DNA from 2 places in the Alkalilimnicola ehrlichii MLHE-1 genome. Region 2 is predicted to be linked to the other one. Evidence: riboswitches for the same ligand, from Rfam matches in the RefSeq annotation. Region 2 holds a riboswitch; the other holds the start of a gene.
What was found. Region 2 has a riboswitch for cobalamin ahead of MLG_RS14235 (TonB-dependent receptor domain-containing protein). Riboswitches for the same ligand answer to the same signal wherever they lie in the genome.

Region 1 (4,209 bases), 820 kb from region 2:
CTGGTGCGCAAGGGGCGTGACCTGGAGCAGCTGGTGCTGGCACGTGCCGTATGGCTGCATGTGCAACGCAAGACCTTGGTCTACCAGAACCGCACGGTGGTGTTCGACTGAGCCTGAATCGGGAAATATGCGCGGCTGTTGTCTACCTTTGGGAGTAACGGCCTCCGGGCCGTTGGGTCCGCTGACGAACACCCCCACTCCGAGAGGAACGCATTTATGGCACAGACCGTGACCGCTGCATACGAGAGCGAAGAGGCCGCCCGCAATGCGGTCGATGAACTGATCTCCGATGGTTATGACCAGGAGAAGGTCTTTCTCGACAAGGAGAACATCCAGGTGAAGGTGATGGTGCCGGACAGTGGGCAGCGCGAGGCCGAGGAGATCCTCAAGCGCCATAGCCCGAAAGATGTCTGGGCCCGCCCCGTCCAATAATCCAGCCTAAGAAGGGACGCCCCTGGCGGTACACAGACACCGGCAGGGGCGCTTGCAGGACCCGGGACCACCCGGCCCTGATGGCGACGGGCCCATAGGTCTGCTTTTTAGGGGTCTATTTCTCGGGGGCTATTTTGCGGCCTCCAGGGCCTGGTCGATGTCCGCGATGATGTCGTCCACGTGCTCGATGCCCACCGCGATGCGCACCATGTCCTGACTGACCCCCGCCTGCTCCAGCTCCGCCTCGTTCAACTGGCGGTGGGTGGTGGTGGCCGGATGAGTGGCCAGCGACTTGGCGTCACCGATGTTCACCAGGCGGGTGATGAGTTGCAGGGCATCAATGAACTTCGCCCCGGCCTCCTTGCCCCCGCGGATACCGAAGGAGAGGATGCCGGAGGCCATACCACCGCGCATGTACTTCTGCACCAGCGGGTCGTCCGGGCTGGACTCCAGGCCGGCATACTTCACCCAGGTCACCTGCGGGTGGTTCTGCAGGTGCTGCGCCACGGCCAGGGCGTTCTCACTGTGCCGCTCCATGCGCAGGTGCAGGGTCTCGATCCCCTGCAGCAGCTGGAAGGCGTTCATGGGCGAGAGCGCGGCGCCGGTATTGCGCAGGGGCACCACCCGGCAGCGGCCGATGAAGGCGGCCGGCCCCAGGGCCTCGGTATAGACCACCCCGTGGTAGGACGGGTCCGGCTCCACCATCATCGGGAAGCGTTCGCCGTGGTCCGCCCAGGGGAACTTGCCCGAATCCACGATGACCCCGCCCACGGTGGTGCCGTGACCGCCCATGAACTTGGTCAGTGAGTGCACGACGATATCCGCGCCGTCATCGATCGGCCGCCAGAGAAAGGGCGTGGGCACGGTGTTGTCCACGATCAGCGGCACCCCGTGACGGTGGGCGATCTCCGCCAGCCGCCCGATATCCGCCAGCTCGCCGGAGGGATTGCCCACCGTCTCGCAGAAGACCGCCTTGGTCTTGCCATCGATCAGCGCCTCCAGCCGGTCAAAGTCGTCGTGGCTGGCCATACGCACCTCGATACCGAAGTTGGGCATGGTGTGCGCGAACAGGTTGTAGGTGCCGCCGTAGAGCTTGCTGGTGGAGACGATATTGTCACCGGACCGGGTGATGCACTGAAGGGCGTAGGTGATGGCCGCCATACCCGAGGCCACGGCCAACCCGCCGATACCCCCCTCCAGTTCGGCCACCCGCTGCTCCAACACCGCGTTGGTGGGGTTCATGATGCGGGTGTAGATGTTGCCCTCCACCTTGAGGTCGAACAGATCCGCCCCATGCTGGGTGTTGTCGAAGGCGTAGCTGGTGGTCTGGTAGATGGGCACCGCCACCGCCTTGGTGGTCGGGTCCGGGCTGTAGCCCGCGTGGATTGCCAGGGTTTCCGGTTTCACGTCCTGCTCCCTCTATTCGGTGTTCGGATCCGCAGACGCCTCTGGGGCGCCGGCTGGTTATTGGCCTCGACCATTCTGCTCAGCAGGGTGCGGGATTAAAAGCCCGGCGCCACTAACAAAATGGCATACCCTTAGGCGACTGGCTTCTGCGGTCAGAGCGACCGTCTCCGCACCATCATAGTCCAGCCACCACCGCCCGCGAGGGCGCCCCAAAGCCTGACCCACCCCGCGTACCAGCGGCTTGCACTTAGCCCCCAAAGCCCATATATTGGGCTCTGTCCTCGTGCGCCACACGATATGTGGCCAACGGAGGGGAACACCGGTGAGAATCCGGGGCTGTCGCGCAACGGTGTGACAGGGCCGTCCAGGCCGCTGTCGAGCCCGAATACCTCCGAGGACCGGCCACCCCCGGCGGGTGTGCCGAGCCCGGAACCTTCGCGTCAAAGGTGCCCGGGGACAGGACGCCCTCGCTGCAGCCAACCGCCCGTCGCGCTCCGCTGCGTGCGCCCTGCCCTCACATCCCTCGCGTCGGTTCCTCCCGGTTCATCTGGACGAGCAGGAGGAATCTCATGTCCGCCAAGGCTGCCGAGGCCGCACCAACGGCCCAGAGCGATACCCAGCAGGTCATCCGCCGCAACGGCGCGCTGACCGCCTTCGACCCCGACAAGATCCAGCTGGCCATGAAGAAGGCCTTCCTGGCCGTGGAGGGCGAGCGATCGGCCGATGCCGCCCGCATCCAGCAGGTCACCGCCGAACTCACCGCGCAGGTGGTCCAGGCCCTGACCCGGCGCCCCACCGCCACCCCGATCCACATCGAGGATATCCAGGACCAGGTGGAGCTGGCGCTGATGCGCGCCGGCGAGCACAAGGTGGCCCGCGCCTACGTACTCTACCGCGAGGAACACGCTCGCAAGCGCCGCCAGGAGGCCACGGACGAGCCGCCGCGGCTGCACATGACCCGCACCGACGGTGAGCAGGTACCGCTGGATGAGTCGCTGCTGCGCCGGGTGCTGCACCACGCCTGCCATGAGCTGGCGGATACCGACCCCGAGCGCGTGGCCCGCGAGGCCTGGCGGAACCTCTACGACGGGGTCACCGAGCAGGAGGTGCACAAGGCGCTGATCCTGAGCGCCCGCAGCCTGATCGAGCAGGAGCCGGCGTATGGCCACGTGGCCGCGCGCCTGCTGCAACACCAGCTCAACGGCGAGGCCCTGCGCTTTCTCGATTTTCCCTACGACGGCGCACCCGGCGCCGACCCTGGCTACACCGACTACTTCGCCCGCTACATCCGGCGCGGGGTGGAACTGGAACTGCTGGACGAACAGCTGCTGACCTTCGACCTGGAGCGGCTGGCCGAGGCCCTGATGCCGGAGCGCGACCTGCAGTTCAACTACCTGGGCCTGCAGACCCTGTACGACCGCTACCTGCAGCACTGGGACGGCACCCGCTTCGAGCTGCCCCAGGCCTTCTTCATGCGCGTGGCCATGGGCCTGACCCTGCAGGAGGTGGAGCGCGAGGAGCGGGCCATCGAGTTCTACCGGCTGCTCTCCAGCTTCGACTTCATGAGTTCCACCCCCACGCTGTTCAATAGCGGCACCCGCCGCCCGCAGCTCTCCAGCTGCTACCTGACCAGCGTGCCCGACGACCTGGGCGGTATCTACGGCGCCATCCGCGACAATGCCCTGCTGTCCAAGTTTGCCGGCGGCCTGGGCAACGACTGGACCCGCGTTCGGGCCATGGGCGCCCACATCAAGGGCACCAACGGCCGCTCCCAGGGCGTGGTGCCCTTCCTCAAGGTGGCCAGCGACACCGCCGTGGCGGTGAACCAGGGGGGCAAGCGCAAGGGTGCGGTCTGCGCCTACCTGGAGACCTGGCACCTGGACGTGGAGGAGTTCCTGGAGCTGCGCAAGAACACCGGCGACGACCGCCGCCGCACCCACGACATGAACACTGCCCACTGGGTGCCCGACCTGTTCATGCAGCGGGCCGAGGCCGACGCCGACTGGACCCTCTTCTCGCCGGACGATGCCGCTCACCTGCACGAGCTTTACGGCCAGGCGTTCAAGGCCGCCTACGAAGACCTGGAGGCCCGGGCGGCGCGCGGTGAGATCCGCAACTACAAGGTGGTCTCCGCCAAGCAGCTCTGGCGCCGCATGCTGGGCATGCTGTTCGAGACCGGCCACCCCTGGATCACCTTCAAGGACCCGTGCAACCTGCGCTCCCCGCAGCAGCACGCGGGTGTGGTGCACAGCTCCAACCTGTGCACGGAGATCACCCTGAACACCTCGGACGAAGAGATCGCCGTCTGCAACCTGGGCTCGGTGAACCTCGCGGCCCATACCACCCCCGATGGTCTGGACCACGAGCGGC
Region 2 (4,209 bases):
GCATAGCTGGCGCGCAGATGAAGGAGCCCATGACCGGCCAGGCGGTCATCGTTGGCCTTGTCGTTGAAGCTGCGCCCCCGGGCCAGGGCGGTGGCACCGAAGGCCCAGGCACCCAACTCCCGGTCCACGTCCAGCCGCACGGTGTGGTTGGGGCGGCGACGCAACTCCCGACCGGTGCCCTTGTCCTCTGTATCCAGAAAGGTGCCGGAGGCGCGCAGCCGCCAGGGCCCCTGGTGATAGCCGCCCTCCAGCTCCAGGCCTGTAATCCGGGCCTCGTCGACGTTGTCCGGCATCCATTGGCCGTTCACCGGCGCCCACTCGATGAGGTCGTCCACCTCGGTGCGGAACAGGGCGGCATCCCAGTAGAACGCTCCGCCGGCGTAACGCAACCCGGCCTCTGCGGTGGCGGACTCCTCCGGTTGCAGATCGGGGTTGCCCGAACCCGGCCAATAAAGATCGTTCAGGGTGGGGGCGTTGAAGGCGGTGCCGTAGGACAGCCGGCCCTGAAGGCGGTCATCGATCTCATAGCCCCAGGCCAACTGCCCGGTGGTGTGGCTGCCGTAGGCCTGGTTGTCGTCATAACGCAGACTGCCGGACACGTTGTGGCGCCCGAATCGGCCGGCCAGCACCTGGTAGGCCGCCTGGTTGTAGCGGCTGGTCTCGTCGTAATCGGTGGTGCCCGAGACGCGCTCCTCCTGCCAGTCCAGGCCGGCAGTCCAGGTGATGGTGCGGGTCAACACGAAGTCGTTCAGCCAGTGCGCCTGATCCCGCTTGGTGTCGTGGCGCGCGTCTAGCTCGCCCTCGTAGTAGGTGTCCTGTTCATCCCGGGCATGGGCGATGCTCAGTTCGGTGTGCCAGCGGTCGGTCACGTCGCCGCGGGCACCGATTCGTGTGGCCTGATGCACGAAATCGTGATGGGCGGACTCATCGTTGCCGAAAAAGTCCCGCCGATCGAACTCCGAACGCCCCTCGGAGCGCAGCCCGTTGGCGAACAGCTCCCAGCCGTTGGACAGCCGATGGCTGACCTTTCCGGAGAGGGAGCTGTTGCGGTACCCGTCGTCGTCGTCATCGCCGACGCCGTCCTGAACATCAATGCCGTCGGTGTGGAAATGACTACCGGAGAGGCGGTACCGGGTATCGGCGGTCCCACCGGCCACGCCCGCGCCGTATTCGTGGGTGCCGAAGCTACCGGCGCCGGCAAAGGCGTTCACCCGGGGCGGCCCCTCCCGCCCCTCACGGGTGAAGATCTGCACCACACCGCCGATGGCGTCGGCGCCGTAGATCGCCGAGCGCGGGCCGCGCACCACCTCGACCCGCTCGATCTCCGAGAGCGGCAGCACCTGCCAACTCGCCCCCCCCAAAGTGGCGGAGCCCATGCGCACCCCGTCGATCAGCAACACCGTGTGCCCCGAATCCGCCCCGCGGAGCCGCACGCTGCTGGCCTTGCCGAAGGGACCGTTGCTGCTCACGGTCACCCCCGCACGCCCGGCGAGCAGATCGGTGAACTGCTTGGGTTGCTGCCGATCGATTTCCTCACGGTCGATGACTGTGACCGAGGAGAGCGACTCATTCACCGTCTGCGCAGTGCGCGCCGGCGTCACCACGATGGGTGATAGCGGCCGCGCCTCCGCCGAGTCGGCCTGGGCGATGGCGGGAACGAGGGTTGCAACGACAAACAGGCTGGCGGCAGTGGCCACCAAAGGGGCGTATCGCGACATGGTTGAGCGGCTCCAGCTTCGGCCGTCCCGGTGGACGGACCATGACCTTCGGCCGCATCCCCCGCACGGCCACGGGTGCACACCGGCAGTCAGGTGGAGCAGGACAGGAGCGACAGGCGGGCGAGGCGAAGGGTACCGGCATCGGCCACGACTGCCCTCGGTCGCCCACCGCGACCCGGCATGCGCGACAGGCCGGTCTCCGGGCTGATGAGCCGGAGCGACGGGCGGTTGGCCCGGGGCTCAGAAGCGGCCGCCTTCCCATGCCCGAAGCGGTACGCTGGGGGACACAGTGGCGAGGGTGGCCGTTTGCGCTCAATCACCGTTGCGGGGGCAGCGCCGGAATGGGGACTGACAGGGCAGTCACCGCACCGGCTTCCCGTTTCATCCCGGGCGCGGATCGCGCTCCGGAACACCTGTCGCAGGGTCGATAAGCCTAGCGAGTCGCCCGGCGGGAGTCAAAACCGGGGCGGCATCAGCCAGCGCTGTTCGCGAGCACCGCCAGTAGCCCCAACAGGGCCGCCAGTTCCGCCACCTCGACGAGGGCACCGGCGGTATCGCCGGTGAAGCCATCGAGGCGGCGCATCATCAGGTGCTGGGCCCACACCCCCACCGCCACCACCCCCAGCACGGCCGCCAGCCCCGCCCAGCCGGCCAGCGCGGTAACGAAAAGCAGCGCACCCAGCGCCGTGAGCCCGATCCACCTTGTGGCGGGCGCCTCGGCGAGCGGTCCGGCTAGCCCCTGCTTGCGGGCGTAGGGCGTGCCCGCGATCAGCAACGCGGCCGCGGCACGCCCCAGCACCGGCGCGATCAACAGCGCGGCCAGCGCCGCATCCAGGCGCAGCAGGGCCGCCAGCGCCGCCACCTTGACCACCAGCGCCAGCGTGATCACCGCCACCGCCGCCGGTCCGCTGCGCGGGTCTTTCATGATCTCCAGGCTGCGCAGCCGGTCACCGTGGCCGCCCAACCAGGCGTCGGCGCTGTCACCCAAGCCGTCCAGATGCAGCAGGCCGGTAACCAGCGCCCAGGCAGCCACCAGCAGGGCCGCCTGAACCACGAACTGATCCGGAAAGAACCATTGCAGCAGGGCGTATAGGGCCAGCAGCAGGATGCCCAGAATCAGACCCACCACCGGATAGGCGGGCAGCGAGGCGGCGTGATCCTCACGCCGGGGCGGGCCCAGCCACCAAACCGGCAGCCGGGTGAGGAAGGCCAGGGCCAGCAGCAGGCCGCGCACCGCCGTGGTCATGGTCTCACCCCTCGTCCACCGCACAGCCGTGGGCCAGCAGGGTGGCGACCGGGTTGCCGTCGATCCAGTCCACCCGCAGGCGGGTCAGACAGGCGTAGGGCACGTGAATACGGCCGAGCAGGGGGGCCGGATCGAGACCCAGTGCCTCGGCCAGCAGCACCCGGATGGCCCCGCCATGGCAGACCACCAGCAGCCGTTCCCCCGGCGGCTCGTCCAGCCACCGGCGCCACCCCCTCGCCAGACGCCCATGCAGCGCATCCAGGGTCTCACCCCCCGGCGGTGGATGGCGGCGCGGGTCGCGCCAGAAGGCGGTGAGGCGGTCGCCCTGGGCCTCGAACAGGGCCGCGGGCTCCCAACCCTCCCATTCGCCGAAGTCGATCTCTCGGAAATCGGGCTCCAGGTACAACGGCAGGCCCTGGTGGGTGCTGTAGTCGCGGGCAAAGTCGGCACAGCGGCACAGCGGCGAGCTGATCACCGCATCCCAGGGGCCGGCAACAGCCACCGCCCGGCGCAGCTGCCGCCACCCGGTCGCGGACAGCGGATCGTCCAGGCGGCCGCGATACTTCCGGCCCCCTTCCGGCTCGCCGTGGCGCAGCAGGTCCACGAACAAGGGTTGCTGGTGCAAGGTCGTGCTCCCGGTCAGCAGGTTGGGCGCATAGGATACACTGCGGCCCATGCTCCAGACCGCCCCCATCCCCGATCCCCTGGCTGCCCTGCTGTTGGCGGTGGTGCTGGACCGCCTGCTGGGCGAGCCGCGCCGCTGGCACCCGCTGGTGGGCTTCGGGCGCGTTGCCGTCGCGCTGGAGCGGGGCCTGAACCGGGGCGGTGCGCGCCAGGTCAAGGGCGCGCTGGCCCTGGCGCTGCTGGTGCTGCCCCTGACCACGGCCCTGGCCTGGCTGGCCCAGGGGTCCTGGCTGATCAGCGCCGGCCTCCTTTACCTGGCGCTGGGGCTGCGCAGCCTGGACGAGCACGCCCGGGCCATACAGGCCCCACTGGAGGACGATCGGCTGGCATCGGCGCGGGAGGCGCTGGCGGGCGTGGTGAGCCGCGACACCGGGACGCTGGATGCGACCGGGGCCTCCGGCGCAGCGGTGGAGTCGGCGCTGGAGAACGGCGCCGACGCCGGTTTTGCCAGCCTGTTCTGGTTTCTGCTCGCCGGACCGGCCGGCGCGGTGGCCCATCGGCTGATCAACACCCTGGATGCCATGTGGGGTTACCGTACCGCCCGGTTCAACGCCTTCGGAT

Region 1: another riboswitch for cobalamin. It lies ahead of MLG_RS10665 (ribonucleoside-diphosphate reductase subunit alpha); the one in region 2 lies ahead of MLG_RS14235 (TonB-dependent receptor domain-containing protein).

The regions. Positions count from the first base shown of each region.
Region 1 covers NC_008340.1:2,380,020-2,384,228, forward strand. Annotated here, with positions in the region: gene purU (formyltetrahydrofolate deformylase) at 1-111, shown strand, start outside; gene MLG_RS10655 (SPOR domain-containing protein) at 217-432, shown strand; gene MLG_RS10660 (O-acetylhomoserine aminocarboxypropyltransferase/cysteine synthase family protein) at 562-1,839, opposite strand; cobalamin riboswitch at 2,104-2,250, shown strand; gene MLG_RS10665 (ribonucleoside-diphosphate reductase subunit alpha) at 2,409-4,209, shown strand, end outside.
Region 2 covers NC_008340.1:3,199,542-3,203,750, forward strand. Annotated here, with positions in the region: gene MLG_RS14235 (TonB-dependent receptor domain-containing protein) at 1-1,700, opposite strand, end outside; cobalamin riboswitch at 1,892-2,150, opposite strand; gene MLG_RS14240 (adenosylcobinamide-GDP ribazoletransferase) at 2,191-2,964, opposite strand; gene MLG_RS14245 (histidine phosphatase family protein) at 2,969-3,589, opposite strand; gene cbiB (adenosylcobinamide-phosphate synthase CbiB) at 3,639-4,209, shown strand, end outside.